DNA from 4 places in the Pseudoalteromonas sp. JC28 genome. Region 3 is predicted to be linked to each of the others. Evidence: predicted binding sites of a transcription regulator. Region 3 holds the regulator's gene; each other region holds the start of a gene.

What was found. The regulator sigma-54, encoded in region 3, starts transcription at its own class of promoters, with help from an activator protein. The targets are predictions, from matches to a motif close to GTTGGCACGNNNNTNGNNT.
Region 1: the regulator sigma-54 is predicted to act here: its motif matches at 5,342-5,360, upstream of DS891_RS00460 (FimV/HubP family polar landmark protein).
Region 2: the regulator sigma-54 is predicted to act here: its motif matches at 6,612-6,630, upstream of DS891_RS05355 (LiaF domain-containing protein).
Region 4: the regulator sigma-54 is predicted to act here: its motif matches at 2,363-2,381, upstream of DS891_RS11205 (P-II family nitrogen regulator).

Annotation. Positions count from the first base shown of each region.
Region 1 covers NZ_QOKX01000001.1:127,491-135,064, forward strand. The annotation lists gene fadE (acyl-CoA dehydrogenase FadE) at 1-2,016, opposite strand, end outside; gene DS891_RS00445 (DUF6419 family natural product biosynthesis protein) at 2,549-2,869, shown strand; gene DS891_RS00450 (4-phosphoerythronate dehydrogenase) at 2,953-4,077, shown strand; gene DS891_RS00455 (aspartate-semialdehyde dehydrogenase) at 4,115-5,131, shown strand; gene DS891_RS00460 (FimV/HubP family polar landmark protein) at 5,421-7,574, shown strand, end outside.
Region 2 covers NZ_QOKX01000002.1:7,102-14,675, forward strand. The annotation lists gene DS891_RS05325 (ABC transporter permease) at 1-595, opposite strand, end outside; gene DS891_RS05330 (ABC transporter ATP-binding protein) at 588-1,277, opposite strand; gene DS891_RS05335 (efflux RND transporter periplasmic adaptor subunit) at 1,300-2,547, opposite strand; gene DS891_RS05340 (sigma-54 dependent transcriptional regulator) at 2,723-4,099, shown strand; gene DS891_RS05345 (PAS domain-containing sensor histidine kinase) at 4,086-5,387, shown strand; yybP-ykoY riboswitch at 5,481-5,639, shown strand; gene DS891_RS05350 (manganese efflux pump MntP family protein) at 5,659-6,222, shown strand; gene DS891_RS05355 (LiaF domain-containing protein) at 6,666-7,343, shown strand; gene DS891_RS05360 (M3 family metallopeptidase) at 7,406-7,574, opposite strand, start outside.
Region 3 covers NZ_QOKX01000007.1:478,971-486,544, forward strand. The annotation lists gene lptC (LPS export ABC transporter periplasmic protein LptC) at 1-476, shown strand, start outside; gene lptA (lipopolysaccharide transport periplasmic protein LptA) at 466-1,008, shown strand; gene lptB (LPS export ABC transporter ATP-binding protein) at 1,008-1,733, shown strand; gene DS891_RS17605 (RNA polymerase factor sigma-54) at 1,780-3,279, shown strand; gene hpf (ribosome hibernation promoting factor) at 3,309-3,596, shown strand; gene ptsN (PTS IIA-like nitrogen regulatory protein PtsN) at 3,598-4,056, shown strand; gene rapZ (RNase adapter RapZ) at 4,049-4,915, shown strand; gene DS891_RS17625 (HPr family phosphocarrier protein) at 4,916-5,185, shown strand; gene mgtE (magnesium transporter) at 5,535-6,893, shown strand; gene pmbA (metalloprotease PmbA) at 6,961-7,574, opposite strand, start outside.
Region 4 covers NZ_QOKX01000004.1:306,749-314,322, reverse strand. The annotation lists gene mrcB (penicillin-binding protein 1B) at 1-578, opposite strand, end outside; gene DS891_RS11210 (ammonium transporter) at 740-1,969, opposite strand; gene DS891_RS11205 (P-II family nitrogen regulator) at 1,983-2,321, opposite strand; gene DS891_RS11200 (diguanylate cyclase) at 2,511-3,740, opposite strand; gene DS891_RS11195 (S10 family peptidase) at 4,017-5,528, shown strand; gene DS891_RS11190 (hypothetical protein) at 5,668-6,201, shown strand; gene DS891_RS11185 (5-formyltetrahydrofolate cyclo-ligase) at 6,198-6,827, shown strand; gene rpiA (ribose-5-phosphate isomerase RpiA) at 6,932-7,574, shown strand, end outside.

The sequences.
Region 1 (7,574 bases), on a different contig from region 3:
TAATGCAGCAGAAGGCATGTTGTTGATTAAGTCAGCAAGGGCACGTTGACAAAGGTACAGGTGCTCCTGACAAGACCATTGCACAAAAGGTAAGTCTTCTTTACGACGACCTTCATCGTTATAGCGCTTAAGCGTTGCAGAAACCAGATAAAGGTAGCTTAATAAGTCGCCCAAACGTGCAGAAATACGCTCTTTACGCTTCAGTGAACCACCAAATACAGCCATACAAATATCAGACATTAATGCCAATGATGCACTGTAACGAGCAGCATTACGATAATAAACAGCGGTTTCATCGTTAAATGGTACTTTGGTGAAACGTGCACCGGTTAGCGCTAACCACTTAGTTCTTACCAAGTTCGACATAGTGAAACCGATGTGACCCATCAAGGATTTATCGAAGCTATCAAGCGCTTCTTGTTTATCTTTGATAGAACAAGCTTCAAGTTCAGCCAGTACAAAAGGATGGCAGCGAATAGCGCCTTGACCGTAGATGATCATGTTACGGGTTAGGATGTTTGCACCTTCTACCGTAATTGCAATTGGTGCACCTTGGTAACCACGGCCAACGTAGTTGTTTGGACCTAGACAAATCCCTTTACCACCATGAATATCCATGGCATGGATGGTTGAAGCACGCATTTGTTCGGTTAAGTGGTACTTCAAAATGGCAGAAACAACCGAAGGTTTTTCACCTAAATCTACCGCGCCAGTTGACATAGTCACCGCAGCATCAGAGCTATACGCATAGCCACCCAGTTTCGCTAGTGCCTCTTCAATCCCTTCCATCTTACCGATAGGCAGTTTGAACTGGCGACGAATGCGGCTGTATGCGCCACTTGCAACTGCAAGGGATTTAATACCACCGGCAGAGTTTGAAGGTAGCGTAATAACACGACCAACCGACAAACACTCAACCAGCATGCGCCAGCCTTGTCCTGCCATTTTTGCGCCACCGATAATGAAATCGAGTGGTACAAACACGTTTTCGCCTTGGGTAGGGCCATTTTGGAATGGCACATTCAGTGGGAAATGACGTCGGCCAATTTTTACGCCTGGCGTGTTTGTAGGAATAAGCGCACAAGTAATACCTAACTCTTCTTTATCACCTAATAGACCGTCCGGGTCGCGCATCTTAAACGCCAGACCAAGTACAGTCGCAACAGGTGCTAAAGTAATATAGCGTTTGTTCCACGTTAGGCTAATACCTAATACTTCTTCACCTTCCCATTCGCCTTTACATACCACACCAAAGTCAGGGATAGATGAAGCATCAGAGCCCGCTTCTGGTGACGTTAATGCAAAACAAGGGATTTCATCACCCACTGCTAGACGAGGTAAGTAGTGTTCCTTTTGCTCGTCAGTACCGTAGTGCTGAAGTAGTTCGCCTGGGCCTAACGAGTTAGGTACGCCCACGATAGACGAAAGTAAAGTTGATTTACTGGTAAGCTTTTGTAGTACACAAGATTGCGCGTAAGCTGAAAACTCAAGACCGCCGTATTGCTTTTTGATGATCATCGCAAAGAACTTGTTGTCTTTTAAGTATTGCCACACGTCTTTCGGTAAGTCAGTCAGTTCGTGCGTTGCTTCCCAATCGTTAAGCATGGCACACACTTCTTCCACCGGACCATCCAAAAACGCTTGCTCTTCAACGCTCAAGCGTGGCTTAGGAAACTGATGAAGTTTATCCCAGTTTGGGTTACCACAAAATAGATCGGCTTCCCACCAAGTTGTACCTGCATCAATCGCTGACTTTTCGGTTTCTGACATTGTCGGCGTAACTTTTTTGAACGCTTTAAATGCTGGAGCCACGATGTACTGCTGACGCAGGTTCGTTACTGAAAGCGGAATAACAATCGCTAAGAAAATTAACCAAGAGATAATGCCAAATGCACCAGCAAAGGTGCCAACTAGCATTGTAACTGCTGCAATACCTAGAGCGGTATTCCAGCTTGCGCGATGATAGCTTGCTGCGCTGAGCAAGGCTAACAACGCGAGAACAAATATAAGTGTCATGTTGTTCTTCCTTATAAGAGGTCTGACCACCCAGTTAGACTAGCTGGTTAACGCTGATATTTCAAGCGTCTTCATACCCTCTATGCGAATTAGTTGATGCCTTGTTGTGACATATTATTTACGTTTTGTACTGAATCTGAGTGTTAAATGAGTCATGCTTCTCATGTCAGTAATTTAAAAGTTATTGATTACACCCCAGCTATAACCTGAGAGAATTTTCAACGCTATTAATTACTGATCGATATTTAAGTGTAATGAACGTAGTGCAATATGACGAAAATGCACATGAAATTTCTTTCAGAGAAGTTCGTTATCTGTGCATTATAATTGCCAAAACTTCATGTCGGATTTGCATTGAAATACACGCTAATGTTTCTACAATTGGGTTAAGCATAGCCACGAAATGGTGCTTTTAAGAATTGCTAAGGAGTAGCAAATGCAGTCCATTTTCTTGGTAGCTATGTGAGTTAGGATTTATCGCTACGACCTAGTGTAGCGGTTGATATTGCTGTCCATGTTAAGGAGAAACAAGATGCAGCAGAGTATTTTTTATCTAGTCACTATTTTGGCCTTTGCCGCGATGTTGTCGGCCTTTCACCTCTTTCCTGAAGCGGTAATTTTTAATGTTTTTAGCAGTTTGTTTGCCGCATTACTTGGCTACCGAGCTTATACCCGTTGGGCTTTATTATTGTGTTGTATTAACGTGTTGGCCATGACGTTTTGTCCTTTGCTTGATTCAGGTGGCTGGTTAAGTCTCAAGGGGGCGGTTGTTTTTGTATGCTGTGTGATGTTTTTTGCAATAGCGTTTGGTTGCAATAAAGCGGTGACACAAAATAAAAGGTTTTATTATTAGTCGCCTAGCTTGCCATGTTAAACTCGACTCAGGCGATGTGTTATCGCCTGAGTACTCGAGACAATAGGTGACAGGAAACCCGCATGCGAATATTAGCCGATCAAAATATGCCCTTAGTTGAGTCATTCTTCTGCGAAATTGGTGAGGTAACACGGTTTGATGGCCGTAACCTTCAACCTGACGAGCTAAAAAACGTCGATATTCTGTTGACTCGCTCAGTCACTAAGGTCAATGAGGCCCTGTTAGCACAAGCAGATAATCTGAAGTTTGTTGGGACTGCGACAATAGGGATTGATCATATTGATACCTCATTGTTGGCCAGCGCCAATATCTCGTTCAGCAGCGCACCAGGCTGTAATGCGATAGCTGTTGCCGAGTACGTGATAAGCGCTCTACTTGCATACGCACAAGAAACTTCCACGCCACTTCAAGATAAAACGATTGCCATCATTGGTGTTGGTAATATTGGCGCGTGTTTGGCATCAAAGCTTAAAGGGCTTGGTCTTACGATATTATTGTGTGACCCCGTAAGGCAGCAAGCGGGGACATTGGATTCACATGTAGCCTTAGATGAAGCCTTAGCGCGCGCGGATATCGTGACATTTCACGTTCCATTAGTTAAGCAAGGCCCGCATAAAACGGTTCATCTACTTGATGCACCGCGGATAGCGGCATTAAAGCCGGGTACGGTGATAATCAACGCAAGCCGTGGAGATGTTATCGATAATCAAGCGCTTTTGCGCGCTTTAGAGGGTGGGCAAGCGCTCGAGCTGATCTTAGACGTTTGGGAAAATGAGCCGAATATTTTGCAGCCATTATTGCAATATACTCGCTTTGCATCTGTACATATTGCTGGCCACACGCTAGAAGGCAAGGCACGAGGCACGCAAATGTTATACGAAGCCGTATGCCGAGAATTCGATTTACCAGCCAGCAAAACGATTAGTGATTTTCTTCCTAAGCCAAGTGTCACTGGCTGCCAATTGCAAAGCACAGCCAACGAGCAGGATATTATCAATTTAGCGCATCTTGTTTATGACATTCGTCGTGATGATGGCATCATGAGAAAACAGCTAAGCACATTGGGCTTTGATACCTTGCGTAAAGCATATCCCGTGCGTCGAGAATTTAGTACAATTGCAGTCAATAATGACTCACCAATCAGTGAAAAGCTTTACCAACTTGGCTTTTCTGAGCACAAGAGTTAAGTGCTGTGGTTGGTATATTAGAGAATGAGGAAAAATAATGTCGCAAAAATATAATGTTGCGGTACTTGGCGCAACAGGTCTTGTTGGCAAGCAAATTATCGAATTACTAGCAGAACGAAAGTTTCCTGTAGACACATTATACCCACTCGCGAGTAGCCGAAGCGCGGGTGAAGAGATTGACTTTATGGGTGAAAAAATCGAAGTTCTGGATGTTGAAGAGTTTGATTTTTCTAATGCCCATATCGGTTTGTTTTCAGCGGGTGGTTCCGTGTCGGAGAAATATGCACCAATCGCCGCTGACGCTGGCTGCATTGTGATAGATAACACCTCACATTTTAGATACGACTTTGATATTCCATTAGTAGTTCCTGAGGTGAATAAAGACAGTCTTGCCGATTTTAGAAATCGTAATATCATTGCTAACCCAAACTGCTCTACAATCCAAATGCTAGTGGCACTTAAACCAATTTATGATGCCTATGGCATTGACAGAATTAATGTCTCAACTTATCAAGCGGTATCTGGTGCAGGTAAAGAAGCGGTAGATGAGTTGGCTAAGCAAACTGCAAACTTAATGAATGCAAGACCGATGGAAAACGAAGTGTTTAGCAAACAAATCGCTTTTAATGTCATTCCTCAAATTGATGCGTTCCAAGAAAATGGTTACACCAAAGAAGAAATGAAGATGGTGTGGGAAACGCAAAAAATCTTGGGCGACTCAAGTGTTTTGGTTAACCCGACTGCGGTTCGCGTTCCTGTGTTTTTTGGTCATGCTGAAGCCATTCATCTTGAAACGCGCATGCCTTATGATCTTGAACATGTTAAGCAGTTACTTGCTGATGCGCCGGGTGTTGAACTAATTGAAGACGAAAACGACTACCCAACACCGGTAAGTGATGCAAGTGGTAACGATACCGTTTATGTGGGTCGTGTAAGGCAAGATATTTCACATCCACTAGGCTTAAACTTATGGGTGGTATCAGACAACACCAGAAAAGGTGCAGCAACAAATAGCATTCAAATAGCAGAAGCCCTTATAGAAAGCTATCTATAGGTACCCTTTGATATCGCAAAGTAAGCAAAGTTTTGCTTACTTCTCTGCACTATGACGGCAAACTTCTGCCAAGAAGTTTGCCGTTAAGTCAAATACTTGACTATTCTTCACCTATATCAGCTATTCCAAAATCAGTAAAAAGCATTATAACCATGTTAACTTTCAATACGTTGCAATGGATATTCCAACATATCTGGTTTATAGTTTGCATTTGGAATAGAGCTTGCTTCAAAGCCATAATAATAAAACGTCGTTTAACGGGTGTTAAACATTTGAGTAAAGGATCGGCATGCGCGGTTTAGCCTTATTTAGTATCTTTGTATTCGCACTGATTGCCACACCAGTATATACCCAAGAGGGGGTAGTGCTAAAAGGCCCTAAAGGGGTTGATTATGGGGCTCAAGGTCGGTCAATAGGGCCTATCAGACCCACGGATACATTGTGGCGTATAGCACAAAAAGTGCGACCAGATGACTCGGTCACCATTTATCAGGTGATGAAGGCGCTTTATGATAAAAATCCTAATTCATTTCTAGATAAAAACCTCAACCATATGCAGGATGGGGCGTATTTACGTATTCCTACCATCAATGAAATTCGTAGTGTTAACCCTGAGTTGGCAAAGCAAAAGTCGGATCAAGATGACAAACTTTGGGAAATGAAGCGTAAGGGATTATTGAACCCAAATGCAATAAACGAAGCTGAAAAAAAGGTTACACAAGCTCGCAAAGTCGATGTTGAAGAAGCAAAAAAAGACCTGACTAATCAACTGCGCTCTTTAAAGATGGAACAGGACATGAGGCTGATGGACTTACAAAAAGAGTTCAAGTCCTCGGTGCGTAATGTTGAAGAAATCCTATCCGAAAACAATAAGTTAAAGCAACAGCTCGGCGCTATTTCTACCGAGCTTCAAACGGTTCGTACTCAGCTTGGAAAAGACAGCGAAATCCAACAACAGCTAAAGGCTGTTATCGACTTGCAAAATGAAATGATTGATCAGCAAGCCGCTCAAGCAAAAGCGCAAGAAAGTAGCGAGTTAAGCGCATTTTTTAGCTCGCCAGCTGGCATTGCATTACTTGCTACATTGCCAGCACTACTGGCAATTGCTGGATTCGTTATGTTCCTACGCCGGAGAAAGCAATCTCAGACGTCAACAGATGATGACGATTTTCTTCCGCAAACACCATCCGTGGCTGCAGGCGCTGTGGCGGGAGCTGCAACCGCTGCGACTGCATTTGACCCTGAGCCAGACCCACTTGATATCGGAATGGGCGACGATGAAGATGCACTGGGCGCAAGCGTTCAGTTAGATGACGATATCTTACCTGAAGACGATGAAATTACCTTTGACTCACTTGATGACGACTTCGATGAAGGAAGTGATACGTTAGATCAAGACGAACTGGATAGCTTACTAAACGAAGATATTTCGTTTGGTGATGATCACGACGAAGACTTTATGCAACAGAGCTTCGAGGAGGCTGATGATGAAGTTTCGCTCGATGTTGATGATAGCAAAGATATTTTAAGTGACAGCGATCTAGATGATTTGTTCAACGAGTCTCAAGACGAAGAAATTGATGTTAGCGATGATGCGCTTGCTGCCCTGAGCGAGGAACTTGCTGATGAGCAAGCGGATGCTGTTGCAAACGACGATGATATCGATTCAATTCTGGACGGGGCGCTAGATGAAGAACCCGAATTTAGCGGTAACTTTGATAGTGAGAGTTTAGTCGATGCTGATGATATCGATGCACTACTTGATGCTTCTCAAGATGCTGACGATGATGCACTGCCTGATTTTGAGGAACCAAGTAGTGAGCTTGCGGGTGATGATATTGATGCTCTATTAAATGAAGTTCAAGACGATGCGTTAGCTGAAATTAACGAAGAGCCAGATACGCTTGATGGTGATGATATCGATGCTATATTGGATGAAGCACAGGAAGATACGTTGCCAGAATTAGAAGAAGAGTCAGATGCTCTCGCTGGTGATGATATCGATGCTTTATTGGATGAAGCGCAAGAAGATACGTTGCCAGAATTAGAAGAAGAGTCTGACGATCTAGCAGGTGATGATATTGATGCTTTATTGGATGAAGCGCAAGAAGATACGTTGCCGGAATTAGAAGAAGAGTCCGATGATCTCGCTGGTGATGATATCGATGCTTTATTGGATGAAGCACAGGAAGATACGTTGCCAGAATTAGAAGAAGAGTCAGATGCTCTCGCTGGTGATGATATTGATGCTTTATTGGATGAAGCACAAGAGGATACATTACCTGAACTGGAAGAAGAGTCCGATGAACAGGCCGACGATGAACTCGATGCTTTATTGGATGAAGCACAAGAAGATACGTTGCCGGAATTAGAAGAAGAGTCTGACGATCTAGCTGGTGATGAACTCGATGCTTTATTGGATGAAGCACAGGAAGATACGTTG
Region 2 (7,574 bases), on a different contig from region 3:
TACTAATGAGCGCAAAGACGTTTAAATGGGTGCGCAGTGGCAAGTCTTTTATCACGGCGCTAACCTTTAACGGTAGCTTTCCTGCACCAAGTAAAGATTCTCCAACAACATTCGTGCGACCAAAATAGAGCATTGCAGCTGCTTGGGTTAAAACAATAGTGTTGGGAGCCTCAAGTGCCGTCTGACGCTCTCCGTCAATTAGATCTAAGGAGAAAAAATCGACGAAGTTGGGATCCGCGAGGAATACACCATCATGAAGAAAACTTTCCTTGCCGTGTCCAAGCGCAACACTCACTTCTCGAAAGCGAGTAGCATCAATCACTTCTTCAAAATGTGCTTGATAGTTTTCAGCGTTAAATACTTGCCCTTGCGCATAGTATTGTTCAGGCGCACTTGGCGGCATCCATTTTACAGACGAGCGATAGATTTGCTCATGACCCTTAATAAACTTGTCATAACCCAACTCAGACTCAACAAAAATAGCCATACTGATACAAATAGCTAAACCAATCGCCAAACCCAAAATATTGATTGTTGAGTAGAGTTTTTGTTGCTGCAAGCTGCGATACGCGATTAACAAGTAATTTTTAAGCACAGCGAACCTCCTGCATTTGACTCGAAACAATATGGCCATCCAAAACATGGATCGTGCGATGCGCGTAATTTGCATGGTGATCTGAGTGCGTCACCATGACTATCGTTACCCCTTCTTGGTTAAGCTGTGCTAACAGCCCCATGACTTCTTCACCATTTTTTGAGTCAAGATTACCGGTTGGCTCATCCGCTAGAATCATTTTTGGCTTTGCGACAATGGCACGTCCAACTGCAACTCTTTGCTGTTGACCACCTGAAAGTTGCTGTGGGTAATGGTCTTTGCGATGCGCAATATTCACTTTTTCAAGCACGGCTGTCACACGCAGTGCTCGCTCGGTTTTAGAGATCCCCTGATAAATAAGCGGAAGCTCAACGTTTTCATACACAGTGAGCTCATCAATAAGGTTAAAACTTTGGAAGATAAAGCCAATATTGTCTTTACGAATATCAGCAAGCTGACCTTCACTTAACTGGCTGATGTCCTTGCCATCAAAAACATACTCGCCACCATCAATATGGTCTAGCATGCCGATGATATTGAGTAAGGTAGACTTACCTGAACCTGACTGCCCCATGATAGCAACAAACTCGCCACGCTCTACGGTCACCGTGACATCCTCAAGGGCGTAAGTCTCAACCAGCTCAGTACGAAAAACTTTATTTATTTTAGTTAGATGTAACATATTCTTTTGCCTTTTAATTCTATTAACGAGTCAAACTGACCGACTGCATGTCTTTAAAGCTGCTGTAACTTGAAGTGATCACTCGGTCGCCGACTGCCAGCCCATCAAGTACTTCAATATATTTGTTATTACGCTCGCCAAACGTCACCGATTTCTTCACCGCCACTTGGCTGCCCTGCTCTAGTACAAATACCCACTTGCCAGCGGTATCTTGATAAAATCCACCATTTGGTATTAGAGTCGCGGCTTTCGCATCTGCTAATAACAACTCCAACTGCAAACTTTGACCTCTACGAATGTCGCTGGGCAGCGCAGCATTAAAAGTTAAATCCACTTCAAAGCGGCCATTTGACACTTCGGCATAGACCTTTGCGAGCGTTAGCTCATACGGCTTTCCCTGCAGCGTTAACCTTGCGGTTTGTCCCGCATACACACGGCCTAGGTAAAACTCATCAATTTGGGCCGACACTTTATATTCAGACACAATATCAACTTGCCCTAAACGTGCTCCTCTCGCCTTTGACGCGCCTAATTCCGCATCTAGCGCAGTCAATTGACCATCCATAGGCGCTTTGATAATTAGATTTTCAAGATTTTTACGCGCAAAGCTCAAGTTTTTATTGAGCTGCTCAACGCTATCTTCTAGCTGTGCAATTTGTGCCGTACGGATTTTTTCATCTTGTTGCTGCTGCTCAATAATTAACTTGCGGCGGTTTTTTAGATACCCAGTTTCATCTTCGGCCGCTTGTAGCTCATCTTTTGAAACTAAATTACCGCTACCAAGGCGCTTGAACTGTGCTAGTTTTCGCTCACTTTGACTTACCTGAAAATCCAGCTCTAATAGGTTTCGTTTTAAGTTTAAACGGTTTTGATCTATCGCTAAGCGGGTATTATGTAGGTTATTTAGCTGCTCTGAGATCTGCGCCTCACGGGAGATCACATCCAGCTGCAAGCTGGTGTTGCTCAGTGCGAGCAATTTGTCACCCTTTTTAACCATCGCACCTTCTTCGACGAAACGCGCTTCGACTCGTCCACCTTCGATGGCATCTAGATACACAGACTTACTCGGCATGATGCTACCTCTAAGCGGAATAAGATCATGAAACTCGCCCTTTGTCACTGTACTTATCTTGACTTTATCCATCGCCAGATTAACACGCTCCCCGCTGCTACTCGCTGCACTATCAAATGCAAAATACGCTACCATGATGACAGGTAGCGCCAGCCACCACAGCTGAAATCTTTTGTTAGGTGTTATTTTTCTGTCCATTTTGTCACTCTCTTGAGTTTAGGTTAGCCTAATAACTCAAGTTGCATGCCAAACTAAAAAACAAATAAAAATCAAAGACATAAAATAATCCTATGGAATAATGGAACAAAAGAGTGTAAAAAAATTAAACACCTAGTGTACGATATCGTACAGTTTGATGAGAAAAGGAAATGTAATGACTATCAGCGATAAGGCAATTTTAGTTGTCGACGACAACAGCGAAATTCTCGTCGCCACGAGAATGTTGCTCAAACAATATTACAAAAAAGTCGTGACGCTAGAGAATCCCCACGATATCGCTAAAACAATGTCGGCACAGGACTTTGCACTGATATTGCTCGACATGAACTTTACTCGAGAATCAACCTCCGGCGCCGAAGGATTCTACTGGCTAAAACAAATAAAAGCCTTGGATGAAGATGCCGTGGTTGTACTCTTCACCGCCTATGGCGACCTAACGATGGCAGTGGATGCCATCAAACTTGGTGCCAACGATTTTGTCCTCAAGCCTTGGCAAAATGAAAAGCTACTCGCAACGGTTGCCAATTGCATCGAGTTGAGCGCACAACGGCAAAAGTCCAAGAAGCTCACGCAAATCGCACAAATCTCAATGGCTGCGCAAAACAAACCATTCGAGCATTTAATTGCCTCGAGTCCAGCAATGGAGCAAGTTTTTCAAACCATAGAAAAGGCCGCCAAAACCGATGCCAATGTCTTAATCTTAGGCGAAAGCGGCACAGGTAAAGAAGTCGTTGCCAGAGAGCTACATAAACAGTCTTTACGAAAAGACAATACCTTCATGTCTGTCGATATGGGCACGATAGCCAGCTCTTTGTTCGAAAGTGAATTGTTCGGCCATATGAAAGGCGCATTTACAGATGCGAAAGCCAATAAGCCAGGTCGCTTTGAGCTTGCGGAATCCGGTACTTTATTTTTAGATGAAATAGCCAATATTCCGCTCGAGTTACAGGGAAAGTTACTTACTGCGATCCAAAATCGAGTGGTTACACCAGTGGGAGGCAGCAAACAAATAGAGGTTGATCTGCGCCTTATCACCGCAACCAATATGAATTTGTATGACATGGTGCGCGAAGGCAGTTTTCGTCAGGACTTGTTATACCGCATTAATACCGTAGAGATCACACTTCCAGCACTACGAGATAGACCCCAAGATATTCCACTACTTATTGAGTTTTATGCTGATCTATACAGCAAAAAGTACAAGCTACAGTGCAAAACGGTCAGCGACAAAATGATGGCTGATTTAGTCAAGTATCAATGGCCCGGTAACATCCGAGAATTACAACACTTGGTTGAACGCGCAGTTATTTTATCTGACTCAACCCAATTGCAGTTTCAGCTCGCCAGTCCAGGGGCAAGCTCTGAGGAGAGTGCGGGCTTTATTGACACCTATAACCTCGCAAAAATAGAGCAGCACACCATAGAGCGGGCGGTCCGAGACTTTAAGGGTAATATCAGCCATGCGGCTAAAGCGCTTGGGATCACCCGCGCGTCACTGTACCGTAAAATGGAGAAGTATGATGTGGAATAATAGCCTCGTTCGCATGGCCATTTTTCAACTCGCAGCCATTGTATTCGCCACACTTGGTGTGTTGGGCTTTCTCCACAGCTACGTCTTTTTGTTTAGTGGGTTATCCATTGCGATTGCAGTGCTATTCACAGTGCTGTCTATTGCCACACTGAAAAGACAGAAACAACAATTCGAAGAGGTGTTTACTGCGCTCAAGTATCAAGATGGCAGCTTTAGAATTGATAATAAGCACCCAATAAGTAAGCAAGCACTTACAACCTGTAACGAGCTTATTCAGAAAGCTCAGCAAGATAAAACCAAACAGGCAGAGCTCGTCACTACTTACGAAACCATGCTACAACACATAGAAGCAGGTCTGATCCTTATCAAAAATGGCCACACCATTTTGATTTGTAATAACAGCGCAAAGCAATTGTTGGATATTCGCGGCGCAGAGTCTGGACACTCATTACTTGCAGCACACCCAGAGCTTGAACAAGCCAAAGTAGGTAGCCACATCGCCAAAGACTTACTATTTAAATATTTTACGTTTTCCAATCAAGGTAATCAGTACCAACTTTGGCTTTTCACCGCGATTTCAGAGCAGCTAGAGAGTACCCAAATTGAGTCTTGGCAAAAGCTGATCCGCGTGCTTATCCATGAAATAGGAAACTCCGTCGCACCGATTTATTCACTCTCAAATACGCTAGTTAATATCACCAATAATCAGTTAGCTGAAGCGGTGACAGACCAAGAACTCGTTGAAGACTACCTACAAAGCCTGCAAGCGATTGGTATTAGAAGCCAGTCTTTACTTGGCTTTATTGATAACTACAGAAAGCTCACGCATATTCCTGAACTTGACCTCCAACCGCTTGCGGTACAGACTTTATTTGACGACATTACACCACTGATAAAAAGCGACTTTAGTGACGCCAATATCACTCTACACTTTGACGTGACGCCCGCTGCGCTGAGCATTAATGTTGATAGAAAGATGATAGAGCAAGTGCTGCTCAATCTACTAAATAACGCCAAAGATGCCATGAAACATAACAACCATGAAAAAATAGTGACTGTATCAGCAACGATTAATCGCTACGGCAAATGTGAAATCAACGTTGCTGATAACGGGGAAGGAATAGAGCCCAGCGCACTTGATAAAATATTCGTACCATTTTTTACCACAAAACCTCATGGCTCAGGAATTGGACTTGCACTCAGCCAACAAATTATCCATCGCCACAAAGGGCGGATCAGCGCAACCTCTGAAGTAGGACAAGGGAGCTGCTTTAGTGTATTGCTATAAGATAAATAACTAAAAATGGAGCCAACTCATTCACCATATGGTGTAGAGCTAGCTATAAACTTAGATTTCTATTTAGAACAATTCTTGATATTATCACAACTCGTTGGGGAGTAGCCTGCTTCCAATGCTCGGAAGAGTTCGTATCAACATAATTGGCCAAAATGCCATGGTGCGGACACCTCTCGGTTGGCGAGACCATCGATATATCCATGCCTGTGGTCGGGCGTGTGGATATGTCGTGGACTCAAATCGCCCGACCGGAGCAATGTAAATGAATTTCGTCACCCTGCTACTGTTAGCATACGCCATGTCTACCGATGCGTTTGCCGCGGCAATCGGTAAAGGCGCCAGCCTAAAATCACCTCGGCTTACCGAAGCCATAAAAATCGGCCTCATTTTTGGTGTTATTGAAGCCTGTACGCCGCTGATTGGCTGGTTAATAGGACAATCTGCAGCTGGCTATGTCGAGGCTTGGGATCACTGGATTGCCTTTATCTTACTGTTAGGACTTGGCGCTCATATGATTTATGAGAGCCTTAAGGGTAATGACGATGCGCCAGCACAGCACGCAAAGCAACCTTGGTTAAAAACCATTATCACAGCGTTTGGTACCAGTATTGATGCAATGGCTGTCGGTGTCAGTCTCGCATTTGTTGATGTGAATATATGGCTCGCCGCTTCGCTCATTGGCCTTGCCACCACCATGATGGTAACAATTGGTGTGATGATTGGGCATTCGGCTGGAAAGTTCCTTGGTAGTCGAGCTGAAACCTTTGGTGGGGTGATCTTAATCTGTGTGGGAACTTGGTTGCTATATAGCCATCTTTCGATTTAATCGCAAAAAGAGCGGTATATTTACCGCTCACTTGCTTATCCCTTTACGTTAGGGCTACTTGGCTTTTAAGCCTTTTTAATCGCTTTTTTCAGCTTTTTGATTTTTGCTTCATGCTTTTCAATCTTTGCTTTACGCGCTTTCAGCTCTTTTTTAAGCGCTTTGACATCGCTTTTCTTCGCCATAACTAATCTCCTTTGGTTGTTTTGCGAACACCTACTACCATAGCAAAGTGACTGACAATATCAAACTACACCTGCGCTACTGCGTTGCCTGCCATCTAATAGTGGTAATTTTGACCAAATACTATTTTGTACAACTAAATATTAGTAAATAAATAGAGTAAGTTGATATTAAAAAACACTAACCACTTGTTTTATAAATGATTTAATGTTGGCTTGGTTGTTGCTTCTATAAGCATAAATCAAGAGAACGGAACCAACCATATGTCTGTACCATTAAAAGATAGGCCTCTCGAATCCGTTAGGGAAGAGGTGATTGACCAGTTAATTCTAAATTACAGCCACGGTGAGCTTTCGGCTGATGCATTCGAGAGACGATTGGATAAAGCATACGACCTGAACGAACAAGAACAAATTGCAGCACTTAGTGCTGATTTACCGCTAAAGTCGGATGCAAGATATCACAGCGAAAAAGCCGCTCGTTTGGGTCCAAAATTTACCTCAAGCGTAGATGGTGCTGAGGCGATAAGCATTACCTCTATACTTAGTTCCAACCATCGCAGTGGCGAGTGGGTCGTACCTAAAGAGATCCACCTAAAAAACTACCTTGGCAGCTTGGAACTAGATTTTAGCAACGCAATTTTTAGTCACCCTGAAGTACATATTTATATAGATTGCATTTTAGGCAGTGACGAAATCTTTGTACCAGACACAGTCGATGTCGTCACCGATATTCGTAATATTATGGGTTCAGTAGAAAACACAAGAAATACGCTTGCATCTGCAGGGCAGGTGAAACAGCGTCCACAAATTTATATTCACGGCAGAATGATTTTGGGTAGCATTGAAGTTAGTGTAAAGCGCTCTATGAAAGCGCAAATAAAGCAATTTGCCGACGGCCTTAAATCCCTATTTGGTGACGGCACGAAATCCAAAAGCTAGAGCTTAATAAAAAACCCCTTGGCTCAGGGGTTTTTTATTATCCAAATAGCAGAGTAAACTTTTTACTTCTCTACCGGAAAGCCTCTATCACGCATCAGCGCCTCAACTTCAGCGTCACGGCCTCTAAACTTGCGATACGCTTCTGCTGGATCCATTGAGTTGCGAACTGAGAATAGGTAATCCACTAAACGCTGTGCAACGTCTTTGTCGTAGAAGCCACCTGGCGCTTCA
Region 3 (7,574 bases):
CAGAGGCGGATCCAGCAAAAGAAGATGAACCGTTAGCTAAACCCGATTATGTTGCAACCACGCTTCAGCAAACGACCTATAGTGAAAATGGCTTATTAAACTATCAGGTAACTGCTGATAAGATGGAGTTGTATCAAGATCTTGGCTTTAGTCACTTTGAAAAGCCCATTTTCACCTTATATAACGGTGAACAGAATTGGCAAATAAGCGCATTAGAAGCAACCCTATACGAAAACAACACCTTGATATTAGAGGGCAATGTGTTGGCAAAGAATTTAACGCCTAACGCCATGATCACGGATATCAATGCCGATAATGTAAGAGTTGAAATTAAGCAAAAATTGATGAAGTCGGAACACCCTGTCGTTATCAACGGTCCTAGTCTTAGGATCACAGGTAAAGGACTGCATGCGGATCTACAAAAGCAAGTGATCGAACTCATCAACCACACAAAGACAATTTATTATGACCAGTAAAATCATTAACAAACTAGTTTTCATCGGCTTGCTTGCAAGTTCTACTCTAGCAATTGCTGCAGAACAAAATGAAGTCATTATTGATGCTGGCCGTCAGCAAGCTCAACTGCAAAGCAACATCGGTATTTTTGAACAGAATGTTGTTATTATTCATGGCAACAGAAAGATAAATGCCGATCGCCTAGAGGTCCACCGTCGCGCGGAACTTGGCATTAACAAGCAACTGCTTGTGGCAACTGGCAGCCCTGCCACTTTTAGCGAACGTCAACCCGATGGCAACTTGCTAGAAGCCAAAGCAAATGAAATCCGTTACGACGTAGCGAAGGGAACCCTAGTGATTTCTGGTGATGCTGAAATCAATCAAACTGGGCAAAAAATCAATGCTCAAGTCATCACCTATGACATTGAAAAGCAATTGATCAGCGCTGAGCGCTCAGACCAAGAAGACTCTCGAGTAAGAACCATCCTTGTTCCTGTTGATGACAAAAAAGACGCTAAAGAGAAAAAAGCGCAGGAAGAAGGTAACAATTAATGAGCGAGCTCAAAGCAACTGGTCTAGCAAAGAGTTATAAGGGTCGTCAGGTCGTCAAAAATGTTGGTTTAAGTGTTCAGGCTGGCAGTATTGTAGGCTTATTAGGACCAAATGGTGCAGGTAAAACCACTACGTTCTACATGATTGTAGGGTTAGTACCAAGCGACAAAGGCTATATTCAGATTGATGACGAAGATATCACTTTGTTACCGATGCACAGCCGCGCACGACTTGGTATTGGCTATCTACCGCAAGAGTCTTCAATCTTTAGAAAACTCACGGTCTATCAAAATTTGATGGCGATTTTAGAAACTCGAAAAGACTTATCTAAAGTTGAAAGAGAAGCTGAACTAAACGAGTTACTGGATGAGTTTAATATTCAACACATTCGCGACTCACAGGGCATGGCATTGTCGGGAGGCGAAAGAAGACGAGTCGAAATTGCTCGCGCTTTAGCCGCAAACCCTAAGTTTATCCTGTTAGATGAACCTTTTGCTGGTGTTGATCCTATTTCGGTGTTAGATATAAAGACAATCATAGAGCACCTAAAAAACCGTGGTATCGGTGTGCTTATCACCGATCATAACGTTAGAGAAACACTGGACGTATGTGAAAAAGCCTACATCGTTTCACATGGTGAGTTAATCGCTGCAGGCACGCCAGAACATGTTTTGGCAGATCAAACCGTAAGAGATGTCTACCTAGGCGAACAATTCAAGCTATAGTTAAGACGTAGTATTAATAACTGTTAAAAAGGATTGTTAGAGATACATGAGGCAATCATTACAGCTGCGCATGGGGCAGCAACTTACAATGACTCCGCAACTGCAACAAGCCATTCGCTTGCTGCAGCTTAGTACATTGGATCTGCAACAAGAAATACAAGAAGCATTAGACAGCAATCCATTGTTGGAAGTGGAAGAAGGTGATAATACTGACGGCGAAAACGCTGACCAACACAGCCAAGAAAAGAGCCGTGCTGACGACAATCAAGATTCAGCCGATGAAACGCAGGTTAGTGACTATGAGATAGACTCAGATACCGCCATGAGCAAAGACACTGTGAGCGATGACCTTGCCATGGATGTCACTTGGGACGAGTATATGAGTGCAGCGCCTGCTGCAAGCTCAGGTCCACTTCCCGATGACGATAATGTTTATCAAGGGGAAACCTCTGAATCTCTCCACGATTATCTCATGTGGCAACTCGAACTGACACCATTTAGTCCAACAGATAGAGCTATTGCGATTGCGATTATTGAAGCGGTCGACCTGTCAGGCATTCTAACACTGTCTTGCGAAGACATTTTAGAAAGCATTAATGACGAGAATAGCGAAGAGCCTATTGAGCTAGATGAAGTCGAAGCCGTACTCAAACGCATTCAGCTTTTTGACCCTGTCGGTATCGCAGCGCGTAGTTTACAAGAATGCTTATGCATTCAGCTAAACCAATTCGCCCCAGATACCCCATGGATTGCCGAAACAAAAATGATCCTGACAGAGCATATCGACTTGCTTGCCAGCCGTGACTATCGAACTTTGGCTAAGAAAACGCGCCTTAAAGAAGCCGATCTCAAAGAGGTCATGACGTTAATACATAGCCTTAACCCAAAGCCTGCGGCAAGCATTATTCATGAAGAGCCTGAATATGTGATCCCTGACGTATCGGTGAAAAAAGTAAAAGGTCGTTGGGTCGTAGAGCTAAATCCTGATGCTATGCCTAAAATAAGAGTAAATGACCATTACGCTGCGATGTCTAGAACGGCGAAATCCAGTACGGATAGTCAGTTTATTCGCTCACATTTACAAGAAGCAAAGTGGTTTATTAAAAGCTTAGAAAGCCGAAATGATACTTTATTAAAAGTTACCAATTGCATTGTGCAACAACAACAGGCATTCTTTGAACATGGCCCCGAAGCAATGCGCCCTATGGTGCTAAATGATGTTGCTGAAATGGTTGAGATGCATGAGTCCACAATTTCCCGTGTGACAACACAAAAATACATGCATACACCTCGGGGAATATTTGAGCTGAAGTATTTCTTCTCTAGCCATGTAAGTACGGAAAATGGAGGTGAGTGCTCTTCTACAGCAATTAGAGCACTTATCAAAAAGCTGATAGCTGCAGAGAATACCGCGAAGCCATTGAGTGACAGCAAAATTGCAGATATCTTAGCTGAGCAAGGAATTAAGGTAGCGAGACGTACGATTGCAAAATATCGTGAATCCCTAGCCATTCCACCGTCAAATCAGCGTAAAAGCTTGATATAAGACGTAAAACCCAAGAAGGAAAAATGCTTATGCAACTAAATCTAACTGGTCGCCATGTAGAAATTACTGACTCATTAAGAGACTATGTCACCAACAAGTTTGCGAAGCTAGAAAGGCACTTTGATCATATCAATAATGTGCATGTGATCCTTGATGTCGAGAAACTAGTACAAAAAGCAGAAGCAACATTACACGTAAACGGCGGCGAGCTATTTGCATCAACAGAGCATCAAGATATGTATGCCGCAATTGATGGCCTTATCGACAAGCTAGATCGTCAAGTTATTAAACACAAAGAGAAGCTCACTCGACACTAAGATGAAATTAAGTGAATTAGTGAACAAGGACTGCAGTAAAGCTGCGGTCCTTTTTAATAGCAAAAAACGTATTTTAGAATACATCAGCGAACTGGCTCATAGCCAAATTCCAAATACCAGTCAGCATGCTATCTTGGACGCCTTAATGGCGCGAGAGAAATTAGGCAGCACAGGGATCGGTAAAGGCATTGCCATTCCCCATGGTCGACTTGAAGGTTTGGATAAAATCCTTGCAATGGTGCTTGTCAGCGAGCAAGGGATCCAGTTTGAAGCCATAGATAAGCAGCCTGTCGATATTTTTGTCGCGTTCATCGTACCTGAAGGTGATAATCAACAACACCTGAAGACCTTAGCGGCGATTGCTGATACACTCAAAGACAAGTCTTTTTGCAAAATGCTTAGGCAAGCAAAAAGTGATGATGAGTTATATGCAGTGATCCAAGGTGAACTTGATGAGTGATGAAGAAAAAGGACTCGAGCTTATCATTATCAGTGGCCGCTCAGGCTCTGGTAAATCTGTAGCGCTTCGAGTATTGGAAGACTTAGGCTACTATTGTGTGGATAACATTCCAGTCAATTTGCTGCCGTCTTTAGTCCGCAGTGTTTCGGACAATTATAATAAAATTGCAGTCAGTATTGATGTTAGAAACTTACCTAAAGAACAGGACGAGTTTAATGACATTCTTGAATACTTACCAGGCTTTGCCAAACCTACCCTGTTTTATTTAGACAGTGACGATCAAACCCTGATAAAGCGCTTCTCAGAAACACGACGTTTGCACCCTCTTTCACTGCATAATCTTCCATTAGATGTTGCGATAAAGAAAGAACGGGAATTGTTAGACGTGCTGATCACTCGCGCCGATTTTCTCATTGATACTACAGGCCTGAGCGTTCATCAACTTGCAGAAGATATCCGCGAAAAAATCTTAGGTAAAAAAGACAAACAACTCATTATTACCTTTGAATCTTTCGGCTTTAAACACGGCATCCCAAAACAAGCGGATTACGTTTTTGATGCGCGCTTTTTACCCAACCCACATTGGGAGCCTGAGCTTAAGCCGCTAACTGGCTTAGATCAGCCAGTCAAAGACTATTTGTCGAGTCACAGCATCGTGCAAAAGTTTACTTGGCAGATCCAAACCTTCGTACAAACTTGGTTACCACACTTAGAGCGTAACAATCGCAGTTATCTAACGATCGCAATAGGATGTACAGGTGGGCAACATCGCTCGGTATACTTAGCGCAAACCATTGGTGAACGTTTTGCTAAAACCCATCCCAACGTCAAAATTCGTCACCGAGAGCAAGAGGGTTAAATGTTAGAAGATACGTTTTTAATCCAAAACAAACTCGGCCTGCACGCTCGAGCAGCGACGGTTCTTGCGCAATTAGCAACCCAATTTGATGCCGAAGTGACCTTATATCAAGGAGACAAAAGTGCTGCTGCTGACAGCGTACTAGCGCTGTTGTTACTTGAAAGCAGCCAAGGGAAAGAAGTCCGAGTGGTTTGTGAAGGTCCTGATGCTCAGTATGCACTAGACGCCATTGGCGGACTGATAGAAAATAAGTTTAATGAATCCGAGTAATCGTCAGTAAAACAATAAGGCCTGATTCATTTACTCCCTGCTAATCTCCCCCTCCTCCGTAACCAAAGTGGTCTAATAAGTCTCTCATAATTAAGCGTAAACCTTGGTAGTTCCTAATAAACTGAGTTACACTGTAATACCAATTTAGGTTTCTTTCGTGCAGTAAAGCTAGTTGCCGGAAAATCCTACTTTATCGTTGCGTACACCTTTAACGTGTATTAACGATAGCAACCCACCAGCAGAAACAACACGAATAAAATTCAAATTAAGAAATTGATTTCTGCGATAAAATAAATGAATAGGGTTAACTTAGTCACGTTAGCCACCATTAATATCAAAAAGGATGCCTATGCCTGAAGTATTTGAACAAGACTACACACTGGAACAACTCCAAAAGGTAACTAACGCCTTAAACAGTGGTCAGTTTGTTCAAGTTAGGCGTATGCTCGCAGAAACAGCACCTTGTGACACTGCACTGCTTTTAGAATCATCCCCTCATAAAGTTCGCTCTATGCTGTGGCAGCTTGTTGACCCAGATATCCAAGGGGATGTCTTAGAGGAACTGTCAGAGGACGTAAGACTTGGGATCATCGCCCAGATGGAACCTGAGCTAATCGCCGCCGCTACAGAAGACATGGACGACGATGACCTTGGTGATGTCCTAAGAAGCCTGCCTGATACCGTCTACAAAGACGTTATCGGAGCGATGGATAGCCAAGATAGAGAACGTGCGACACAAGCTTTGTCCTACAAGGAACACTCTGCCGGTGCGCTAATGAGCACCGACACGGTCACTATTCGACCCGATGTTACCTTAGAAGTTGTATTTAGATATCTACGCCTTAAAGGCGAATTGCCAGACGGCACAGATGAGCTATATGTTGTCGATAAAGACAACTGTTTCTTGGGTGCCTTACCAGTCAATACCTTATTAACTAAGTCTCCTGACAGTATGGTTCGAGATTTGATGGATGAAGATAAGGAAACGATCCCTATCTCCATGGATGAGTCTGAAGTGGCGCAGCTTTTTGAGCGTCATAACTGGATCTCAGCTCCCGTCGTTGACGATAACGCCCATTTACTTGGTCGTGTCACCATTGATGACGTTGTTGACGTCATCCGTGAAGATGCCGAGCACAGTTTGTTAAGTATGGCAGGTCTTGAAGATGAAGAAGACACCTTTGCGCCAGTTCTAAAAAGTAGCCAGCGCCGCTCTATTTGGCTTGGGATTAACCTTTTAACCGCCTTGATGGCAGCGTTTGTCGCAAGCTTCTTCGAAGGTACCCTGGATATTTTACCTATTCTCGCGGTGTTAAATGGCATAGTACCAAGTATGGGTGGCGTTGCCGGTAGCCAAACGCTAACCCTAGTTATACGTGGTATTGCCCTTGGTCATATTAACCAAACTAACCAAAAGTTTTTAATGGGTAAAGAGCTGGCGATCGGCGCCTTAAACGGCGTGCTGTGGTCTGTCTTGATCGCTGGAGTTATTGCTATATGGCAGTGGGATTTTACACTCGGTGCTGTAATTGCCTTCGCAATGTTTATGAACTTAGTCGCAGCGGGTATCGCGGGTGCCAGTATTCCAATTATGTTAAAGAAAATGAATATCGATCCAGCGCTAGCTGGTAGTGTGGTACTAACAACCGTTACTGATATCGTAGGGATCTTTGCATTCCTTGGCACCGCAACTTGGTTATTAGTGTAGCAGTAACAGTGTCGAAACGGCGGGAAATGCTGGTTAAAACCAGCATTTCTTGAGCTGAGAGAGGGAGTTATTCGCCCGCTATTTGCATATTATTGAGTAGTATAGAGCCGGTTTGTACTGCGCCTCGGCATTCAATATCAGCGCCAACGCCTTCAATCCCCATAAACATATCTTTTAAATTACCAGCGATAGTAATTTCACTTACAGGATATTGAAGTTCTCCATTTTCGACCCAAAAACCAGCAGCTCCCCTAGAGTAATCACCAGTTACCGTATTAACACCTTGCCCCATAAGTTCAGTGACTAACAAACCAGTGCCCATCGACGCAAGTAGGCTGGTTAAATCGTCGTGTGTTGGTTTTACTAACCAGTTATGGATCCCACCTGCGTGACCTGTCGCTTGCATATTCATTCTACGTGCAGCATAGCTTGCCAATAAGTAAGTATTGAGCACGCCATCTGTGATAATTTCACGGTCGATGGTTTTTACACCTTCGCTATCGAAAGGACTCGAAGCAAGCCCTCTTAATAAATGTGGCTTCTCTTCAATGTTAACGCAGCGATTAAAAATTTGTGTGTCTAAAGAATCCAACAAGAAGCTAGACTTACGATATAGCGCGCCGCCACCAATACCTGACACTAAGTGCCCAAATAAGCTGTTAGCAATATCCGCTCGAAAAA
Region 4 (7,574 bases), on a different contig from region 3:
ACAAACTCTCGGTCTTGGCGCGATTCATTGCCGATCCGAGCAATCTGCACCGGCTCTAAGCGAGCGCCGGCTAAGCGCCGACCTTGATTATCAACAATATTGGTAAGCTTTTTACCAGCAAAATTAAGCGTAAAAATACGCGCCACTTCTGGGCCATCGTAGAATTCGAACGCGCGACGATGGATGGTGATTGTGCGACCTTGAACGATATATTGACCGGTACGGCTGATACGATTTACACGAGAATAGTTAAGCCGCTTCAGCTCCCACAGCACTTCATCCTCATTAAGGAATTGATCGGGGAAAAACTGCATCGATCTGGCATAAACCTGAACGGGAAGTTCCCACTTATTGCCCTCAAACTGCCGGCTTATTTTGGCGTCTAAGTAGATGATATAGATTGCAACAAGGAATATCGCCGCAATAGTCCCTTTCCAAAAGAAAGACCACAACGTGCTCAGTACACGGCTTTTAACTCTTTGCATCTTAGAACCGTTTTGCTGGGTATTGTTTTTACGCGAAGTGTTCGCTTTGACGTTTGATTTGTTGGCAGGTTTTCGTTTCTTTTTATCCGTCATGACCCAAGTAAAACTAAAAAATGAATCGCAAGATGGTAGGGTAACCTAAATTAACAACTGCTGAAAGTAGAATAATATATATAAAGAAAAGTGAGCCCTGTTGGACTCACTTTGTTTAGACAACGAGAACTTTACAATATTGACTGAGAGCCAAATTGGTATTATTGTCCGCGAACTGTCACGAACTCGGGATAGGCATCTACGCCGCAATCATGTTGATCCATACCGCTTAGTTCTTCTTCTTCGCCAACGCGGATCCCCATGCTCGCTTTCAATACACTCCAGACAATATAAGAAGCAATGAAAACAAAACCTAAAATAGTGATAAGTCCCACAGCCTGACCTTGGAAAGTAGCGTCTGAGTTTGAAAATGGCACCATCATCACACCTAGCGCACCACATATACCGTGAACAGAGATAGCACCGACAGGATCATCAATTTTTGCCTTATCTAGTGCAACGATACTAAACACCACCAATGCACCGCCTATGGCACCGAGAATAAGCGCTAATACAGGTGTTGGAGAGGCAGGCTCAGCGGTAATAGTCACCAGACCTGCTAGCGCACCATTAAGTACCATAGTTAAATCCGCCTTGCCCCACATTAATTTACACACCAACAGTGCAGCAACCGCACCTGCCGCCGCCGCCGCATTGGTATTTAGCATGATTTGGCTGACCGCGATGGCATTTTCTTTGTCGGCAAGGAACAGTTGAGAGCCACCGTTAAAGCCAAACCATCCCATCCACAAAATAAAGGTGCCTAGTGTAGCCAGTGGCATGTTGGAACCAGGAATTGGGTAAATCTCACCATTTTTGCCATATTTTCCTTTGCGCGCACCAAGTAACAGAACACCCGCTAGTGCCGCAGCAGCACCGGCACCATGCACAATGGCTGAACCGGCAAAGTCAACAAAGCCAAGCTCAGATAAGAAACCACCGCCCCACGTCCAATAGCCTTCTAACGGGTAGATAAAACCAGTTAACACCACACAAAATGCTAAAAACGCCCACAATTTCATACGCTCGGCAACAGCGCCAGAGACAATTGACATAGCTGTTGCAACAAATACCACTTGGAAGAAAAAGTCGGATTGCAGTGCATGGTCGGCATCATCAGCTGCACTGCCAATAAGCGCACCGAGACTTGGTAAAACCCCACCTTCGGCATTATCGACATACATGATGTTGTAACCAATAAGCAGATACATAGTACAAGCAATGGCGTACAGTGCGACGTTCTTGGTAAGGATTTCAGTGGTATTTTTTGAGCGTACTAATCCCGCTTCAAGCATAGCGAATCCGGCAGCCATCCACATAACTAAGACACCAGAGATCAAAAAGTAAAAGGTATTTAATGAAAATTTTAGTTCTATTATTGTATTTTCCATTGTTCGGCTCCCCTTAAATGGCTTCTTCATCAAGTTCGCCGGTACGGATCCGAACAACTTGGTCTAAGTCGTAAACAAAGATTTTTCCGTCACCAATTTTTCCAGTGAACGCAGCCTTTGTAACCGTTTCCACAACGCGCTCGGCGTTTTCGCTTAATGTCGCAATTTCTATTTTTATTTTTGGAATGAAATCGACTTGATATTCTGCACCGCGATACAGTTCGGTATGACCGCGCTGACGTCCAAACCCTTTAACGTCAACAACCGTCATACCTTCAATCCCTAGATCGGCTAACGCTTCACGTACCTCATCAAGCTTAAATGGTTTTATTATTGCACTTATCATTTTCATGCTGAGTCCCCTTAGGACAGTTGATCCTGTTGTATGCAGTAATCCAACCTTTATGCCAAATTTTTTATTCCTTAATTAACAATGAATTAAAGTGAGAGGTGGAATTTCACGCATAAAAAATGCACCATCTAGGTGCATTGATATTAAGTCTGAACTGAATTGGTGCATAAACACCCAAATAACGAAAAGCTAATGCGCGATAACGCAATTTCGTTGTTTGTCCTTCGCTTTGTAGAGCGCCTTATCTGCCTTGCGCATTACTTCGCTTAAACTCTTTGATTGGCAAGCCGCGAGGCCAATACTGATGGTGCAATAATGCTTACCCTCAGGAATTTTGAATGCTTGCTGTGCAAGGCGCTCTCTAAAGTCTTCTAGCATGTGCTTTGCCATCTTCATATCTGAGCTTGGAATAAGCAAAGCAAACTCTTCCCCACCGATACGTGCGACAATGTAGTGACCAAATGCACTACGCAGTAAATCAGCAACTTGTTTAAGTACATCATCACCGCTTTCATGGCCATATTGATCATTAATAGACTTAAAGTGATCGAGGTCTAACAATGCCAATATATGCTGGCTCGGTTTGTTCTTGATTAAACGCTCTGCTTGCTGACAAAAATAGCGGCGGTTATAAAGCCCCGTTAAATAGTCTCGATGCGCATATTCTTTGATTTCTGCGATCAAATTGAGCTGTTCCATCGTCTGCATGATACGACAATGAAACTCTTCACTCATAAAAGGTTTTGCCAAAAAGTCATTGGCGCCGTATTTGATAAACTTTGCTGACAAACCATGACTTCCTGCGCCAGACAGACCAATAATCGCCAACTCATCTCGTCCGCGACTATTACGAACGGACTTTACCAACTCAAAGCCATCCATCGTCGGCATCGCAAAGTCCGTCAGTAGTAGCTTAATTTCATGGTCAGATAGCAACATCTCCAATGCCTGTTCGCCATCTTGCGCCTCAAGCACTGTAAATAATTGCTTTTCAAGCATCTGCTTCATTACCGCGCGACTGATCACAGAATCATCAGCGATCAGCGCCTTGCAGCCTTGGTTTCTCAACAGTCTAGATGCTAACTTGACCGCATATAGGTATGAATCGCGGTTATCTTTAATCACATAATCCACCACACCCATTTCAAGCATTTGCTGGCGGCTATATTCATCTATTTTTGAGGTCAACACCACGGTGGGTATTTTGTGGCTAAGCGTGAGCTGCACGACCTCTGCGTCCATCGCATCGGGCAGCGTTAAATCTACCAGCGCCAATGTATATTGGTGCTGTGCTAAGAAGTCCTTACTTTCCTTGAGGGACCAAGCAAAATCGATTTCGACATCTAGATGCTGAGCAGCAAGGTGTCGCAATACCTGTTGTACGACTTTACTGTCTTCAACAATTAAAATTCTTTGCATGGATTGAGATCTCTTAAGTACAACGAGAAGCGCAGTGAAACAAGAATTTAACGAGGCTAAATACTTTATTACTACATAATTAAGTATTAAATATACGCGAATCTTGCACTAAAAAAAACCAAATCGGCTCAAATTCGTTACTTTTCGATAAACGAGGTTACAACAGCCTATTTTTCAAACCTGCCGTTTTTTTTGTTGAGTTTGTCTCAACGGCTTTGAATTTCAGATGAAATACTTCTTTAATGCAGACATACCTAATGCAATATCGAGGAAGCAATGAAAAAACTACTACCACTATTGCTCGTGAGTTGTGCCCTACTCTCAGCACCAAGCATAGCTGAAGAGCACAACCGCGCAATTGAGATAGATCATAAAATAACAACTGAGCATAGAGCCGAAATAAAAGGTGAACGTATTAACTACACCGCGACAACAGGCACGCAGCCGGTGTGGAATGAAAACGGCGACGCAGTTGCAACGTTGCATTACACCTACTACAAGCGCACAAAAATCAAAGATATGAGCAAACGTCCGCTGCTGATCTCATTTAACGGTGGTCCGGGCTCTGCTTCCGTGTGGATGCACATTGCCTATACAGGCCCAAGAGTATTAAAAATTGATGACGAAGGATATCCACTGCAACCTTACGGCTTGAAAGACAACCCATATTCAGTGCTAGATGTTGCCGATATTGTTTATGTAAACCCAGTCAACACAGGTTATTCTCGCGTACTCAAAAATGCTGAAGGTAAATATCCGAGTAAAGCCGAACAAACAAAGATGTTTTTTGGCGTCAACGCGGACGTGAAGTACTTAGCCGAATGGCTCAATACATTTATTCATCGCAATGAGCGTATGCTTTCTCCTAAGTACCTGATTGGTGAGAGCTACGGCACGACTCGAGTGTCAGGTCTTGCGCACGCGATGCAAAACAATCAGTGGCTTTATCTCAATGGCGTGGTGTTGGTATCTCCTACAGAAATCGGCATTAAACGAGAAGGTCCGGTTGAAGTGGCAAACCGTTTACCGTATTACGCTGCCGCCGCTTGGTACCACAAAGCGCTGTCTTCTGAATTGCAAAATAAAGATTTACTCGAAGTACTTGCAGAGGTTGAACAATATACGGTTGATCAGTATCTTCCCGCACTCGCCAAAGGCGCATTTATCAGTGCCCAAGAAAAGCAAAGTGTGACACAGGCCGTTGCTAAATATAGTGGCTTAAGCGAGCGCTTTGTAGCTCAAAACAACCTAGATATTCCTACTGCGGCATTTTGGAAAGAGCTATTGCGTGAGCGTGGCTATACCCTAGGTCGGTTGGACTCACGCTATCTTGGTATCGATAAAAGAGACGCTGGTTCTCGCCCTGATTATTGGCCTGAGCTGACCTCTTGGTTGCACTCATTTACGCCAGCGATTAATCATTACTTCGCTACAGAACTCAACTATAAAACCGATGTAAAATATAATATGTTTGGTTCAGTTCACCCTTGGGATAGTAGCGATAATAATGTCGGTGAACAATTACGATTAGCGATGGCACAAAACCCTTACCTAAACGTGATGATCCAGTCTGGCTACTACGATGGCGCAACGAATTACTTTGATGCCAAGTACAATATGTGGCAACTCGATCCGAGCGGAAAAATGCGTGATCGCTTAAGCTTTAAAGGTTACCGCTCCGGGCACATGATGTACCTGCGTCATGAAGATTTACAAAAATCGAACGAAGATCTCCGCGACTTTATCTTAAAAACAACACCCAAAGCAGATCAGTCAGCGCTTTACTAAATTCCCAACCCATTGTGGCCGCGCAAGCGGTCACTTATCTTAATGCTCACCGGGTTGTAAAAATTTCCTTTTATCCTTCTACAGTTACCTATAATCTAGATATACTCAATACTATCTCTCTACAACTTAGGCACGCACCATGAACGAGCAGTTTAAAGTCGTCTTCGTTGGCATGGCCGACGGTAAGGATCAACAAAGCGCCGCTATCGCGATGGCAGACAGGTTGAAAACCTCACCCTCAAAGATCCAGCAATTTTACGCTGGCAAAAACTTGTTTGCTCCTGCAGATAAAGCCAAAGCGCTAAAACAGGTAAAATTACTTGCAAGCGCGGGGATCAACGCCAAGCTACAAAGCCAAACAGTCGCTACCCCAACCAACGCAGATCAAGAGCGCGTATTTGAAGCGCTGGATTACATCACAAGTAGTCTAATACGCATCGAAGAGCGATTAGAGGAACTTGAGCAACGCGTAGCACCAACTCCCCATACTAAAATAGAAGATACAACAGACGAAGAGTGGGAGACGAAGGAGCTATTTGATGAGCTGGACTTTGAGCCTAGCCCTCCAGCTAAATCTAAGACTTGGCTATATTATCTGCTCGCTGTATTAATTATTTTGTTTATTCTGCTTGGTGTAAGTTTGTTTTTCCCTGAGTGGCTCGCGTTAGAATGAATAAAACTAATAACAACACAAATAAATCTCAAGTTACTCGTGCTGATTTGAGAAAAATGATTAGAAACGCAAGAAACTCGCTATCAGCAGAGCAACAGAATACAGCCGCGGCACATCTCAACATTAATTTTTTTCAACAAATAAACCTCCCAAAAAATGCCAATATAGGGGTCTATATTCAAAACGATGGCGAACTAGATACATCCCTTTTAATTCAATCATTTTGGGATAAAAATCACCAGGTTTTCTTACCCGTAATCCATCCCTTCAACCCTGCAAATTTACTCTTCCAGAAGTATGAAAAAAACTCACCCATGAAGGCAAATCGCTATGCTATCTTGGAACCTAAGTTAGATTGTTCAGCTGTGGCACCGCTTGCATCATTGGATTTACTTTTGATGCCTCTGGTTGCTTTTGATGAGCAAGGTAATCGCCTCGGTATGGGCGGTGGGTACTACGATAGAACATTGGCGTTACATTACGCTGAGCAGCGAGCTAAACCAGCACTTGTTGGCCTTGCTCATGATTGCCAGCAAGTTCCGAGCTTACCAACAGCAGCTTGGGATGTACCGCTCCCAACTATCCTCACTCCGACCAAACTGTACACTTGGCCAAAAAATAATTGAGCAGGCAAATAGTTAAGCGCATTTTGAGGCACTTTTGACCATGACGCTGACACTTTGATTGAGTTATACTCCATACAACTTCAATGACAACTAAGTGTAGCGTTATGACTCAAGATGAAATGAAAAAAGCCGCGGCATGGGCAGCTTTGAACTATGTAGAAGAAAACACCATTGTTGGGGTTGGTACAGGCTCAACGGTAAACCACTTTATTGATGCGCTTGGCAGTATCAAGGATCAAATCAAAGGGGCAGTATCAAGCTCTGAAGCTTCAACAGAGAAGCTAAAAGCACTTGGTATTGAAGTTTTCGAGCTAAACGATGTGTCAGAGCTTGCGGTATATGTTGATGGCGCAGATGAAATCAACAGCACCAATGAAATGATAAAAGGCGGTGGCGCAGCACTGACGCGCGAGAAAATCGTTGCAGCCGTTGCCAAGAAATTTGTTTGTATCGTTGATAATACAAAGCATGTTGAGACGCTAGGCGCATTTCCACTACCTGTTGAAGTGATCCCTATGGCGCGTAGCTACGTGGCAAGAGAGTTACTAAAATTAGGTGGCGATCCGGTTTACCGCCAAGGCGTTATCACTGATAACGGCAATGTCATTCTTGATGTGCATGGCCTAGAAATTAGCGCAGCAAAAGCGCTTGAAGAAAAAATTAACCAGATTGTTGGCGTCGTGACTAATGGCTTATTTGCCGCGCGTGGCGCTGACGTTGTAATAACAGGCACTCCAGAAGGGCCTA